Regions from separate parts of the Paenibacillus sp. MMO-177 genome, predicted to be linked through region 2. Evidence: a T-box and tRNA genes for the amino acid it is inferred to sense, from the RefSeq annotation. Region 2 holds a T-box; the other holds one or more tRNA genes.
The links. The T-box of region 2 lies ahead of WFK81_RS00565 (valine--tRNA ligase). A T-box ahead of a tRNA ligase gene usually reads a tRNA of that ligase, here a tRNA-Val.
Positions count from the first base shown of each region.

Region 1 (7,564 bases), on a different contig from region 2:
AAGTATTGGCAGTCCGGAGATTGACTGGAGACTGCCTGCCCAGCCCGAATAATATGAATACGCAAAAAGCCTCCAGCGCCATCATGTGAGATGACCTGGAGGCTTTTCCTTTGATGGATATTAGCTAGCTGAAGCCAAGCTGCTTACGGATGTATCGGCCTTCGTGGAAGCCAATACAGGCTTGTAAACCGCGTCTACATAAGTGGTTGCGCTAACTTCCGTAATCACTTGCGGGTACATTTTGTTCGGATCCGGTTGAACCGTCTCTGCCTTGATAATCGCTTGACCATCAACGAAGGAGATCGATGTAATGCGCAGGCCATAGCCGGGATGAGGCGCTTGACCGGACACGGTTACTTTGTTGATATCCTTGGTCACCGAAGTTACGGTCAGTTTAAGATCTTGAATCGGCTGCGGAGCAGGTACTGCCGGGATTGTTGGCGTCTTCTTTACGAACTCGACACCGTCGTACAACCAGCCTGCAGCCACGCCGCGCGTAATTTTTTGTTTCGGATAGAAATTGTTTTTCTTATCCAGCGTTGCGATTTTGGAAATGAGCAGCTTTTGGATGCTGTTCATATAATCCTTGTTAACATCCTTTTCGTCGTTAATCGTCATGTACAGTTCGATAAAGGCGAAATCGCCTTTTTTCGTAATAGCCTTGAAGAGATGATGGGCGAACTGCTCGCGTGTCATTTCATCGTTGGCTTTTACGTTCTTAGGTACTTCCAGGCCATTGTATTGGGCAATGATAAACGCATCCGCATACCATGAGCCGTTCTTCAGATTCGGATAATAATCGGCCACTTCAGGCTTCTTAATGAAACGAATGTTGTCGATATTGAGGTCAAAAGCTTTGACGATCATCGAAATGCCGGCAGCATAGGTCAGCTTGCCGTTGGAGTTGAATTTATTGCCCTTTTCGCCTTTAATAACCCCTTGTTTTTCCAGGGACTCAATCTTTGATTTATTCGCATCTTTGCCAGTATCACTGAAGGCGAAAACGGTTTGTCCCAGAGTAAATACAAGCAGCATGGACATGGCTAACAATAGAACTGCTTTTAGTTTCATCATCGACTCTCCTCTTGTTTGAAATTTGCTATAGCATCTATAATAACGAGTTCCATATTGGTATTGTTGCACCAAAAAGAGAAGAGTGATACGAAAAATAATAAAGACCTTTGCAGGTCTTTAGAGTAGGGCTATTTCGAATTATCCTTATACCACGGATTCAAATGGATCAGGACTTCTTCCACATCCTTGTGATGGTCAAGAATGATTTGTTTTATTTTTCGGGAGACATCATGACCCTGCTGAATGGTAAGCTCTCCGGGAATGCCGACGCGGACGTCAATCATGACATATTGGCCAAATTCTCTCGCCCGGATTCTGTCAATCCGCTTCACCTCCGGGATAGTGGAGACAAGACGCTCGTAGTCCTGAAGCATTTCCGGAGACACGGTTTTTTCCATCAATACGTCTACCGCTTCTTTCCCCATGTGATAAGCAAGCTTCAATACGAAGTAGGCAACCACAATCCCCGCAGCCGCATCGCCGTAGCTTAGGAAGGCGATGTCGTTTCTTTCCCCGATGATAGCAGCCCCGATGCCGATAACGGCAGCAAGCGACGCATAAACATCGGCCAGATGATCGAAAGCGGTAGCCTCCAGACTTTTACTGCTCGTCTGCTTGCTGATACGCATGCAATAAATGTATAGCCACAGCTTCCAGAAGAGGGAGACGACTGCGGCAACAAACGCGACCATGCTTGCCGCGGCCGCAGGGTGGAAAAAGGATTCAAAGGAATGATAGGCGATAAATAAAGCGGCGACCACCATAATAATCGCAACCATCGCGGATCCGATCAGCTCGCTTTTGCCATGACCGTATGGATGGTCCTCGTCCGCAGGCTTTTGCGCAACCTTTGCCGCGCCCAAGGCAGCCATCGACGCAATGACGTCGCCGGCGTTATGTACACCGTCGGCAATTAGAACCTGGCTTTTGAACATAAGGCCTACAATTAGTTTAATGCCCGTCAGAATCAGATTGCTGAATAAGCTGATCCAGATGGCAAAGACATTCGAGGAAACTTTTGTACTTGATACGTTTAAATCGCTCACTCTTTACAACCTCCAGTAATTTCCTAACCACGCAAAAAAACAACGACCCTTATCATATATGATGAAGGTCGTGTGGGTCTAGAGAAACAGTGTTGCAACGGGTCAAGATTTTTAGGCGCAGTTAAAAAGTCAGCGGAAAGGGAGGGAGCCAAGGGCTCCCTCCCTGCTTGTCCTGCAAAACTAACGGTGCTCAATCAGGTCAATGGCGCCAAGCACCATATGGGCCAGGCCAAATCCGAGAACGCCGGTACCTACAAGCTTATACTTGCTTTTTCTTATCAGGGACGCACCAGAGGCCGACACGACAGTTCCGAGAACGGCAGGAATCAAACCTTCACGCATGATATCCACTCCTTCGGTTGTTTTGCAAGACAATATAGTTTGTGCGATTTCAGGCAGAAAATTCATGAAGCTCGCCCAAGCTAAGCTTTTGTCACTTTACTAAAAAACCAAAGGTAGTACCAATAAGACAATAAAAGAGTTAAGGTGATCGAGATGAAGCTCATATACCATGTCCAATTTAAGTATTTGATCAATTCCGTGTTTTTTTCAAGGTAGACTTCTATTAAGGTCATAACTGCAGGGAATATAAGGATGTAACCCGTCTTGTAATACCAGGGTTTCCCTTTTGGGAAATGAACATTAAAGATGGCGCTTATGGAAGGAAATACAAAAAACTCGAAGGTGAAGCTTGCTTTATACACAACGCTAAGTAATCCAACGGGATATTCGATTAATCCCCCTTTAACAACCAAGGAACCAAATAACCAGGTTGGAACCTGCATAAATAAAAAACTAATTTGAGCTTCGATCAAATTTTTCTTTCTAATAAAGATAATCAACAGAATTACTATGATGATGCAAACCGAGTAAAGAATGATCATATCCATGGTTTTTTAAACTCCAAATTTGCAGAATTGAAGGACCAGTAGCTCAATAAGTTGAGTAAATCTATATTCGCGGCTAATGCCTGTTATTGTTTCCAGTTACGCTAGAGGATAAACAGCCATTAAGAAATAGAAAAAGCCGCAAACCCTTGAGTTATCAAGGCTTTGCGGCTTTTTAGATGTATGATCTGTAGTGGGCTCGAACCACTGACCCCTACCCTGTCAAGATAGTGCTCTCCCAGCTGAGCTAACAGATCATGTGAGTGATGAATATTAATATATCAGCATCCAAAATGAATGTCAACACAATTGAAGCATAAATTTAACAGCCTTTTAATCAATTAATTCAGGATACAGCTTCCATCTTTTAAACTTTTGTGATACATTTTGTAACATAAAGGATTGTACAAATAGGAGGATGAAAATGAGGCGATATGAGGAGCTCGACTCCTTGAGAGGATTAGCTGCCTTAACCGTGGTGTTTAGTCACTTCATTATTATTTTAAATGCTGTATCGTGGATTGATATACTGAATTATACGCCGCTTCGAATCTTAAAGGCGGGCCATGAGGCCGTTATTTTTTTCTTTGTGCTAAGCGGCTTCGTATTATCGTTGCCCTTTTACGGCAATAAAAGATTTTCGTACTCCTCTTACATAATTAAACGAACTTGCCGGATCTATATTCCTTTTCTGATCATTATGTTGATCAGCATTTTGCTCTATAAGCTTGTCTACGATCCGGATAAAAGCTTCAGTGCTCTACGGCTTGAATGGTGGACGGAGCCATTAACCTTCAATACGGTCATACGTCATTTGCTGCTTGTTCCCGAGTATATGGAGACGGCCATTAATCCGGTTGTCTGGTCATTAACGCAGGAGATGCGGATCTCGCTTATATTCCCGCTGGTGATGATTGTGGTTATTCGCTCTGGATGGAGAACAAATCTGGGATTAGCGTTAGCTTTATCCCTCATCTCATATCTGGGGAATCTTTTAATTCAGCTGGCTAACCAGAATCCGATTTCAACGAATTATTTGTACACGCTTCATTACATCGGAATGTTTATAGTGGGCGCATGCCTTGCCAAGAATAGAGAAGGCATACTTCTCCGTATAAGCGGCTTTTCTCGGAGAATAAAGCTTGCAATGCTTGCAGGGGGATTGTTTTTTTATACCTATGCCGGAATTAGCGATGCGGTTATAGGGAAGCTGATAGGAATTGATGGGGCATGGTTGAGTCTGGCCGCTGACTGGGGTATTACGATTGGAGTCGTCTTGCTTCTCATATGCGCCTTATCTCTAAAGGGAATTTCGCAAATTCTTCATTGGAGGCCAATCGCATTCTTGGGTAAAATCTCTTATTCGCTTTATTTGCTCCATGCCGTTTTATTATTGACTTTTATTTATATGCTTAATAATATTATGCCAATATGGGCCATTGAAATAATCGTATTAATAACCTCATTAAGCGGAGCTTATGCATCATACCGGTTGTTGGAGCAGCCTTCAATGAAGCTTGGGCGAGACTGGACAACAAGGAGAGACCGATATGAAGACAAGCAGACAAAACGCGGAACACTACATATGGGGGGACCAATGTGACGGCTGGCATCTGCTGAAACAGCAGGATTTGAGCATCATCCATGAGAAAATGCCGCCGCATACGGCGGAAACGCGCCATTACCACGAGAAGTCCCAGCAGTTTTTCTTTGTTCTTGAAGGAACGGCAACGATTGAGATTGCCGGCGAGACCTTTGAGCTGGAAGCGCACGAAGGGATTCACGTAGCCCCGCGTACTCCGCACCAGATGTTCAACAAATCGGATCTCGACATTCAGTTTCTTGTCATTTCGGAGCCTACAACCAGGGGAGACAGATATCCTTCCTAATCGAGTAAAAAAACCGCCATTCGTACCCGACCGTACGGATGGCGGTTTTTATTCATCAGGAGATCGAGCTGTACAATCTTGTTCCCCGAGGCTGGTTGCCGTGGTCGTCAGGCTCAAGCGTAATGCCAATGGAGTCAAAAGCAAGCGTATCGCCGGATATAGGCATCGCGAGTACTCCGATACCTTTGTCATCAACCCGGAAAGTGCCTGCGCTGTCCTTTTGCCCGGCATGGTTAAGCCATACCTGATAGACGGAGCTGTCCTTGGAAGCCGGCGCGCCAAATACATAGACGACAAATTGCTTGTTGCTTCCGTTATCCACAATACAGGCGACGGCGTAGGACGAAGCGACTTCATCCGATACGGGCTTTAACGATATAAGCTGATTGATCTGGGAGGCGGATACGGACAACGCCTGTTCGATAGGGATAACGTCCGGTCCGTTTCGGCTGCGGTACAGCTCCACATTCCATGCCGTGCCGGCAACCAATACGGCAAGTACGGCTGCGGCAGCAGCTCCCCAGGTTAGCTTCCTGAAGGAACGTTTTGCCGGTTGCGGTTGAACAGAGGCCAGCGCGGCGTCCATGACCTGCTGCTTCAAGTCAGCTGGCGGTTCGATCAGCTCCATATCGGAAGGGAGAGATTCCCATACGAGACGGAGCTCTTCAAGGTCGGATTGGCAGGCCGGGCAGCTTGGAAGATGACGTTCAAAAGCTCTCTTTTCCTTATCGGAACAAGCACCTGAAATATAGTCTAGGGCATTATGGCAAACCGTCACATTTTGCTGCTTCATGATTGCTCTCCTTCGGCCACGAGATGCCTGCGTAATATTTTTAGCGTCTGATGCAGACGATTCTTTACCGTTCCTATGGGCTGGTTATATATAGCTGCAAGCTCGCTGATGCTGTAGCCCTGCCAATAGAAATGCTCAAGCAAATGGATCTGCTGGGCGGATAAATCGCGATAGGCGCTGCGGATTTGGTCCTTCATCGCGCTGTTAACGGCAGCCGTTTCCGGCGTAGCGGAAGCCTCATCCGGGATTTTAGCCAGCTGCTCCGGTTCGACCTGAACAAGGGGAGCCGTGTCTCTCCGTCTTTTGCGCAGCCAGTCGGTCGTAATATTGCGGGTAATGGTCAGCAGCCAGCTGGAGAACCTGCCTTGCTCGGGATCATAGACGGATTTGGTTGTCCATAACCTCATAAATACGGCCTGGACGATTTCTTTTGCAACACCCTCGTCCTTTAAGGTTTTCCAGGCGAAGGAATAAACGAGAGACGAGTAACGGTCATATAAAACGGAAAGCGCCTCGCTCTGCTTGCTCTGAATGAGCAGCATCAATTGATGATCCGTAAGCTCCCGCATACGATGGTACCTCCAAGAGGATAATATAATTCTATTCTATCAAGTGTTTACAGCTGCGCAATACGAAAGGAAATAGGGACAACCAGGTATGGTTATCCCTTCATTCCTTCTATTTGTCCGAGACGCTAATCGTGGCCTGCATGCCCGGATGCGGCATACAGTGATAAGCGAACTCGCCTGTTTTATCAAAGGTAACGGTTTTGGCTTCATTCTCCGCTAGCAGTCCGGTGTCAAAAGAACTGTCGTCGGCTGTCGCGCTATGCTTGATTTCGTCTCTATTAATAAATTTAACGCGGTCTCCCGGCTTTATTTCCAGCTTGGCAGGGGAGAAGGCGAAATTCGTAATTTCAACGACATATTCCTTGCCGCCATCATCCGTATCCGATGCATTAGCTGCAGGCGAGCTTTTTGGATGATCCTCGCCGGCAGGAGATGCCTTGGAATCATCATCATCGTTAGAGCGCCCGCCACGATGATCATCATGGGAGGGGGAAATCGAAGGCTTCGGTTTTGGTGCAGCCGTCGCAGTCGTCATCACCGTTGCTTGCGGTTTGGCCGTTGCCGATGCTTCCGGAGCTGCAGACGGAGATGGAGATTCCGTATGGGCGGCTGATTCATGCTGCATATCTTCATGCTCTTCGCTAGACATGGATGCTTCCGGGGTAGGGCTAGGCGTGACGGTCGCTGCCTCCTGCGATGGAGGGGGAGCGGAGGCCGCCTTATCGGTTGAGCTGCCGCAAGCTGCCAATAAAATCGCAAACAATAGCCCGGACAACAAGAGCAGCAAGCTTTTGCTAGTTATAAACTTCATGGTATATCCCTCATTTCACAATAATCTCACCGGTCATAAACGACTTGTGCAGCTCGCAATAGTAATTGTAGGTACCCGGTTTATCAAGAGTAATCGTATAGGACTCTCCTGTTTTGAGCACGGGAACTTTAAAGCTGCCATCGACGGCTACCGCGTTATGCTCCATCTCATCGTAGTTGGTGAACGTTATCTTGGAGCCGGCTTCAACGGTCAGAGGTTCCGTGCCGAAAGAGAACTGTTTAATATCGATCCGGTAGGTTTTGGCTTCCGGGGTCATGCCTTTGAAGGCAGACGGATTAATAACAAACCATACCTGATTTACGTCCTGGCCAAATACATCACCCGGCTGTGTATCCTTGATAAAGTAATAGAGCGGGTAGCCCTTGTAAGTCCATTGCTTCGTGCCGTCGGCACGGGTGATGCTCGAGAAGTCGGCTTTATTCAGGAAAGCGGGAATCTGCAGCTCGCCCGATGTAAACACAGGCCAGTTAACGA
Region 1 covers NZ_JBBCUR010000002.1:1,013,897-1,021,460, reverse strand. Annotated here, with positions in the region: gene WFK81_RS10275 (uracil-DNA glycosylase) at 1-52, shown strand, start outside; gene WFK81_RS10270 (S-layer homology domain-containing protein) at 121-1,071, opposite strand; gene WFK81_RS10265 (cation diffusion facilitator family transporter) at 1,203-2,120, opposite strand; gene WFK81_RS10260 (asparagine synthase) at 2,301-2,462, opposite strand; gene WFK81_RS10255 (CBO0543 family protein) at 2,543-3,010, opposite strand; tRNA gene WFK81_RS10250 (tRNA-Val) at 3,192-3,264, opposite strand; gene WFK81_RS10245 (acyltransferase family protein) at 3,432-4,610, shown strand; gene WFK81_RS10240 (cupin domain-containing protein) at 4,558-4,896, shown strand; gene WFK81_RS10235 (anti-sigma factor) at 4,952-5,689, opposite strand; gene WFK81_RS10230 (RNA polymerase sigma factor) at 5,686-6,258, opposite strand; gene WFK81_RS10225 (cupredoxin domain-containing protein) at 6,368-7,069, opposite strand; gene WFK81_RS10220 (plastocyanin/azurin family copper-binding protein) at 7,080-7,564, opposite strand, start outside.
Region 1: it encodes a tRNA-Val, which carries the amino acid that the T-box ahead of WFK81_RS00565 (valine--tRNA ligase) is inferred to sense. The anticodon was not compared.

Region 2 (7,564 bases):
TGAGTCGGCCGTCGAAGCGGAATGGCAGGCTCAACCGGAGGCTCCTCGCGTGCCGGACAACGAGAAGCAGGAGATCCGGATAGGCGTCGGCAGCAAGCAGCCGGACAACAATCCGGAGCAGGCGCCAAATGTTGGTCTGATGACGCTGCTGCAGACGAGCAAGCGGGAGCAGGCTGCCCGCCAAGCGGCGGAAGAGGTTGCGGCCAAGCAGGCGGAACAGGCAAAAACCCGTTCATCCGGCGACGATATCGAGTGGAAGACCTTATTCCTCGGCAAGCAATCGGAGGAGAACGAATTCCGCAAAATCCGTGTCTGCATCGTTCAAAGAGATGAGACCCTGGAGTCGATTGCGGTCAGATACAGCTTGAATCCGCGCGAGATTCTGCTGTATAACGGCTTGAACGAATCTTCCGTTGCGGAAGGACAGCTGCTCTATATTCCATAATCAAAAAAAGCTCCTCTCTCAGCCTTCTCTTGGCTGACGGAGGAGCTTTTTTAAGCTTTGAACAGCGGATTCAGCATGGTCATGCAGAAATTGTCCGCAATCTGTTCGATCGAATAACCCAGCACCTTCGAATAATAGAGAAGAGATTCGGGAGCCATGGCACTGATCAGCATATGGGCCGTAAATTCGGGAACAAGCGCGATAACTTCGTCTTTGCGCTGCGCTTCCTGAAGGAGAGATAGAAATAGATTGTTTAATTTCAGGTAGTTTGGACTTTTATAAAAATCGATTTCATCCGGTTTGCACGTCTTGTTGACCTTGATCACGTTCAACCATTCCAGCTGATCATTCGAGAATACGATCAGGCGACGGAGAACGGCTGTCAATCTGTCCCGGACAGGTTTATCGGCGAGCGGCTCAAGCAGCCGGCGGATGTCCTCCATCAGATCCTCGAAGGTGTCATTCATCAGGTCCATGCATAGGTCGGATTTATTCGCATAACGTCTGTACAGCGTGCCTTGTCCAATTTGAATGGATTTAGCAATCTGGTGCATGCTGACGGCTTCAACGCCGTGTTCGGCAAAAAGGGACCTTGCGGCTTGCAAAATCATCTTGCTCACCTCTTGCGAGTCCTTCTTTTTATCGGTCATGCGCGCACCCTCCATTTCATGAAAAAATAATAAAGCGTGACTGTATTGACAAAGCGGACAATTGTCCGGTATCATACGTTAGCGGACAATTGTCCGCAGTCGTCTTACGCCTTACTCATTTTACTGCTGGATAGTTAACAGGTCAAGGCGTCGGCGGATTTGCAAATAGAGAGAGAGTAACTTGCTGCCAAGCAAGAATTACTTCAATATTTTTTAGGAGGAGAAAGAAATTCATGACTGAAGCAACAAACAACAGCTCCATGCCTATCAAATCCATTATGGTGCCGCTGCTTGCGATCATTGTGGGGATGTTCATGGTTATTCTTGACGGCACGGCGATGAATGTCGCGATTCCTAAGCTGCGTGAAGATTTCGGGGGAGCGAGCCTGTCGCTTATTCAGTGGACGGTAACCGGCTATGCCCTTGCGCAGGCTGCCGTTATTCCGCTTGCCGGATGGTTATCCGACCGTTTCGGCGCGAAGCAAATCTATCTGACCTCCATCGTTCTGTTTACAGTTGGTTCCGCGCTTTGCGCATTTGCGACAACCGCTGAACAATTGATTATTTTCCGTATTATTCAAGGCCTGGGCGGCGGTATGGTTGCCCCGATTGCAATGGCCTTTACTTACCGTTTAAGTCCTCCCGGCAAACAAGGTGCCGTTATGGGCATGATCGGTATTCCGATGCTTCTGGCGCCTGCTCTTGGACCCGTTCTTGCCGGCTGGCTGGTTGACTATGTAACGTGGCACTGGATCTTTATCATTAACATCCCCGTTGGCGTTGTGGCGGTTGTTCTTGGCCTTCGCACCTTGCCGGCTTTGGCCCGCCAAACGGTTCCGCAGCTTGACGTGCTTGGCATGATCTTCGCTCCGCTGGCTTTCGCCGGTCTTGCTTACGGCGTTAGCGAAGGCGGTACGGACTGGGGCTCCACGAAAACATTGACCGGCCTTATCGTAGGCGGCGTCTCGCTTATCATCTTTATTATCGTGGAATTGAACCGCAAACAGCCGCTTCTTGAGCTTCGCGTGTTCAAATCGTCGGATTTCTCCAAAGGGATTGTCGTTCAGTGGGTATCCCAAATTGCTCTCTTCGGCACATTGTTCCTGTTCCCGCTGTTCCTGCAGACAGCCAAAGGCTACTCTGCGCTTGATACCGGCTTGATCCTGCTTCCGCAGGCTTTGGCCGCAGCGGTCTTTATGCCGATTGGCGGCAAGCTGTTTGACAAGATTGGCGCTCGCCCGCTTGTCATGAGCGGTCTGGCCATCGTAACGATCGGAGCGTTCCTCTTGTCGAACATCTCGTCGGACGCAACGGTAGGCTCGTATATCTTGCCGCTGATTCTGCTTGGAGCGGGTATGGGTCTTTCGATGATGCCGCTGAATACGCATATTATTCAATCGGCTCCTCCCGAGCTGGTCAGCCGCGTAACATCGCTTACGAGCGCAGCCCAGCAGGTTATGACATCCTTTGCGGTAGCGGGACTTGCAACGATTCTGGCTAGACGCACCGAGCATTACATGGCTTCCGAAATGGCGGCTGGAGGCATTGCGAATCCTGCCGATATCACGCCTGTGATTGCTTCCCATGTGGCGTCTTCCTCTTACGGGGATACGTTCCTGATTCTTGCGATTATCGGTGTCGTTGGCACGCTGGTCGGGTTCCTGCTCTCGAAGCCGAAGCGCGCGGAAGGCGCAAACGCGGAAAAAGCCGAAATGCCAATGATGATGGGTCACTAATTAGGCGTAGACGCAAGTTGACTTTCGGGGACATCTTGGATAAAATATGCTATATCTGATTTTTTTCAACATATATTGACGTTGAAGGGGAAGAGTAAGCAGCCAAGCCTTCAGAGAGCGGGACTGTAACGCTGAAAGGTACCGCAGGAATTTACTGCTTCGCTTGTCGCCCCGGAGTTGCTTGAATGAAGCGGGTTCATCCGTTATTTCAGGCCGGCCGCAGCCGTTATCTGTTTGAGTGCCGTGCTTGCTTTTCTGGGGTGCGGAACAAAGGTGGTACCACGGAAGATAACCTTTCGTCCTTTGCTATAAGGGCGGAAGGTTTTTTTGTATTTCTATCCATGCAATGACAGGAATGGCAATGCTTGCGAAGTAAAATTTTTTAGGAGGATGTAAAGATGTCAGACAAGACAACGATGCCGACGACTTACGATCCGAAGGCAGCTGAGCAGAAATGGTACGACTTCTGGCAGCAGGGTCAATTTTTCAAGGCGGGCCAGCGCCCGGAAGCAAAGCCTTTTACGATCGTAATCCCGCCGCCAAACGTTACGGGGATGCTTCATATCGGGCATGCGCTCGATTTCACCCTTCAAGATATTATTATCCGCACCAAACGGATGCAGGGCTTTGACACGCTGTGGCTGCCTGGCACCGACCATGCGGGTATCGCTACTCAAACCAAGGTGGAACAGAAGCTGCGCGAGCAGGGGCTGAGCCGTTACGACCTTGGCCGCGAGAAATTCCTGGAGCAGGTTTGGGACTGGAAAGAGCTTTATGCGAACACCATTCGCGAGCAATGGGGCAAAATGGGACTGTCTCTGGACTATTCCCGCGAACGTTTTACATTGGACGAAGGTTTGTCCAAGGCGGTACGCGAAGTATTCGTCCGTTTGCACGAGAAGGGCCTTATCTACCGCGGCAAAAAGATTATCAACTGGGATCCGGCTGCCCGCACGGCTTTGTCCGATATTGAAGTAGAGTACAAAGAGCTGAACGGCCACCTGTACCATCTCCAGTATCCGCTCAAGAACGGTAGCGGTTATATTACCGTTGCTACAACGCGTCCGGAGACGATGCTTGGCGATACGGCCGTAGCGGTTCATCCGGAAGACGAGCGTTACAAGCATCTGATTGGACAGCTGATCGTACTGCCGGTCGTTGGACGCGAGATTCCGATTATTGCCGATGAATACGTTGAGAAGGATTTTGGATCCGGCGCGGTAAAAATTACGCCTGCGCATGACCCGAACGACTTCGAGGTTGGCCTGCGCCATGACCTGCCGCAAATCATCGTCATGGATGAGACGGGCACCATGAACGAGCATGCGGGTCCTTATCAAGGTCTCGACCGTGCGGACTGCCGCAAGAAGCTGGTCAAGGATCTGCAGGAGCAAGGCGTTTGCATCCGCATCGAGGACCACGTGCATCAGGTCGGTCACAGCGAGCGCAGCGGCGCGGTTGTTGAGCCGTACTTGTCGACGCAATGGTTCGTTGCGATGAAGCCGCTGGCTGAACGCGCAATCGAAGCGCAGAAATCCGGCAATGGCGTTAACTTCGTGCCGGACCGCTTCGAGAAAATTTATTTGAACTGGATCGAGAATGTCCGCGACTGGTGTATTTCACGCCAGCTGTGGTGGGGCCACCGCATTCCGGCATGGTACTGCGAATCCTGCGGCGAGATGCATGTTGCCCGCGAGGACGTAACCGCCTGCGCGGCTTGCAGCAGCACATCGCTCCGTCAAGATGAAGACGTTCTGGATACTTGGTTCAGCTCCGGGCTTTGGCCGTTCTCCACGCTCGGCTGGCCGGAGGAAACGGAAGACTTCAAACGTTACTACCCGACGGATGTTCTTGTAACGGGTTATGACATCGTTTATTTCTGGGTTGCGCGCATGATCTTTACGGCGCTTGAGTTCACGGATCAAATTCCGTTCAAGGACGTGCTGATGCACGGTCTCGTCCGCGACGCGGAAGGACGCAAAATGTCCAAATCGCTTGGCAACGGCGTTGACCCGCTTGACGTCATCGAGAACTACGGTGCCGATGCGATGCGTTACATGATCTCGACGGGCAGCACGCCGGGTCAGGATCTGCGCTTCCGGATCGAGAAGGTCGAGCAGGCCCGCAACTTCGCGAACAAGATTTGGAACGCATCCCGTTTCGCTCTGATGAACCTTGAAGGCTTCACGGCTTCCGATATCGATATCAAGAGCAATCTCGGTACAGCTGAGCGCTGGATTCTGCATCGCCTGAACGAAACGGTGCGCGAAGCTACCCGTCTGATCGACAGCTACGAGTTCGGCGAAACCGGCCGTATTTTGTACAACTTCATCTGGGATGATCTGTGCGACTGGTACATCGAATTTGCCAAGCTTAACCTGTACGGCACTGACGAGCAGGCAAAACGCGCGACGCAGTCGGTACTGGCTTACGTGCTTGACCGTACGCAGCGTCTGATTCATCCGTTTATGCCTTATATCAGCGAAGAAATCTGGCAGCATCTGCCGCATGAAGGCGAATCGATTACCGTAGCCGCTTGGCCGGTATACGACGAGGCTCTTGAAGCGCCGGAAGCGGTAAAAGAGATGGAGCTTCTCATGGACATTATCCGTGCGGTACGCAACGTTCGCGCGGAAGTGAATGTGCCGATGAGCAAGAAGGTTGAGCTGATGATCAAGCCTTCCGGCGAAGCCGAGGCGGCGATTGTCAGCCGCAACGAGGAATTTATCAGACGTTTCTGCGGCACTTCGTCGTTTGAGACCGGTCTTGGCCTGACCGCTCCGGATAAAGCCATGACGGCAATCGTAACCGGTGCGGAGCTTTACCTGCCTCTTGCGGGACTGATCGATATTTCGCAGGAGATCGCGCGTCTCGAGAAAGAGCTGGCAACGCTCAACTCCGAAGTGGAGCGCGTTGAGAAAAAGCTTGGCAACGAAGGCTTTGTTGCGAAGGCACCGGCCAAAGTCATTGAAGAAGAACGCGCCAAAATGGCAGACTACGCAAGCAAACGCGATAAGGTTCTTGCGCGCATCGAAGAGCTGCGCAGCTAATGATCTGATGGAAGAAGGACGTTTACGATGATCGAAAACGGAACAGAAACGGAACGAAGCGGCATGCTTCGTTCCTATAAGGAAGCGGTCGATTGGATCAACGGGCTTATTCCGTTTGGAATCCGCCCGGGTCTTGACCGCATTGAGCAGCTGCTGGAGCGCCTTAACAACCCGCACCGCAGGCTCAAATTTATTCACATTGCGGGTACGAACGGCAAAGGTTCGACCTGCGCGTACTTAACAAGCGTATTGATGAAATGCGGATACGATGTAGGGACGTTTACTTCGCCATATATTACGAAGTTCACGAACCGGTTTCAATATAACGGCAAGGATATTGAAGAAGAAACTCTTCTTCGTCTGGCCAATGTGCTTAAGCCGCATGTAGAAGAACTAGCAGAGACCGAGCTCGGCTCGCCTACGATGTTCGAAGTGTCTACGGCTCTTGCGATTTTGTTCTATGCGACCGTTACTTATCCGGATTACGTCGTTTGGGAAACGGGGCTCGGCGGCAGAATGGACGTTACGAATATCGTTACTCCCGTCATCTCCGTTATTACGAATGTCGGCCATGACCATATGGACCGGCTCGGCAACACGCTTGAGGCCGTAGCCTTCGAGAAAGCAGGCATCATTAAAGCCGGCGTTCCGGTAGTAAGCGCCGTGGATCAACCCGAAGTCGTTGAGGTTGTGAAGCGGACGGCCGCGGAAAAGAAGAGCACGCTGTATCTGTTAGGCGAGCAGTTCAACATTAAGGAACTGTCTAGCGAAGAGGATGAGCAAACCTTCCGTTTCGAAGGCATGTTCCGTGCTATAGAACCGCTCACGATTACGCTTAACGGCGCGCATCAGCGGACGAATGCCGCCGTTGCGGTTATGACGCTTGAAGTGCTTCGCCAATATTACGCTTTGATCGTAGAAGACGATGCGCTCGCAGAAGGGCTTCGCGAGGCGAAATGGCCGGGACGTCTCGAGATGGTATCCCGTTCTCCCCGCATTCTGATTGACGGCGCGCATAATCCGGAAGGCGCCGAATCGCTTGTGCAGGCGCTTCGCTCGACTTACCGGTACGACCGTCTTCATGTCATGATGGCGATGGTAGAGAATAAGAATCATCGGGATGTTCTAAAGCATATACTACCAATAGTGGATACGCTTATCGTGACCGAGCCTGATTTCCGCAGCAAGTATGACGCGGAACTTCTCGCCGATCTTGTCCGCGAAGTGAAGCCTGCGGAGTCTTCGTTTGAGCTTATCGTGGAGAAGGATTGGCGCGAAGGCCTCCGCAAATTGCAACAATTAACCGGGGAAACAGACCTTGGGGTTGTGACTGGTACGCTTTATTTGATAGGTGACGTTCGCTCCCGCATATTGTACAACTCGGATTCTGAAAAAGGTTGGTGAACCGTCTTTGAATACGGCAGAACATGTTCATTTCATCGGAATCGGCGGTTACGGCATGAGCGCAATCGCCCGCGTTATGCTCGAAATGGGATATAAAATTACCGGTTCCGATGTAGCCCGTCAGGAATTGACGGAGAAGCTTGCGGCGAAAGGCGCGCAAATCTATATCGGCCATGAGGCGGGGCATGTCAAGGGCGCAGACCTTGTCGTTTATTCGACTGCGCTCTCGAAAGACAATGTGGAACGGAAGGCGGCGGAGGAGCTTAATATTCCGGTGCT
Region 2 covers NZ_JBBCUR010000001.1:120,843-128,406, reverse strand. Annotated here, with positions in the region: gene WFK81_RS00580 (LysM peptidoglycan-binding domain-containing protein) at 1-445, shown strand, start outside; gene WFK81_RS00575 (TetR/AcrR family transcriptional regulator) at 496-1,095, opposite strand; gene WFK81_RS00570 (MDR family MFS transporter) at 1,329-2,831, shown strand; T-box leader at 2,904-3,138, shown strand; gene WFK81_RS00565 (valine--tRNA ligase) at 3,230-5,881, shown strand; gene WFK81_RS00560 (bifunctional folylpolyglutamate synthase/dihydrofolate synthase) at 5,909-7,285, shown strand; gene murC (UDP-N-acetylmuramate--L-alanine ligase) at 7,293-7,564, shown strand, end outside.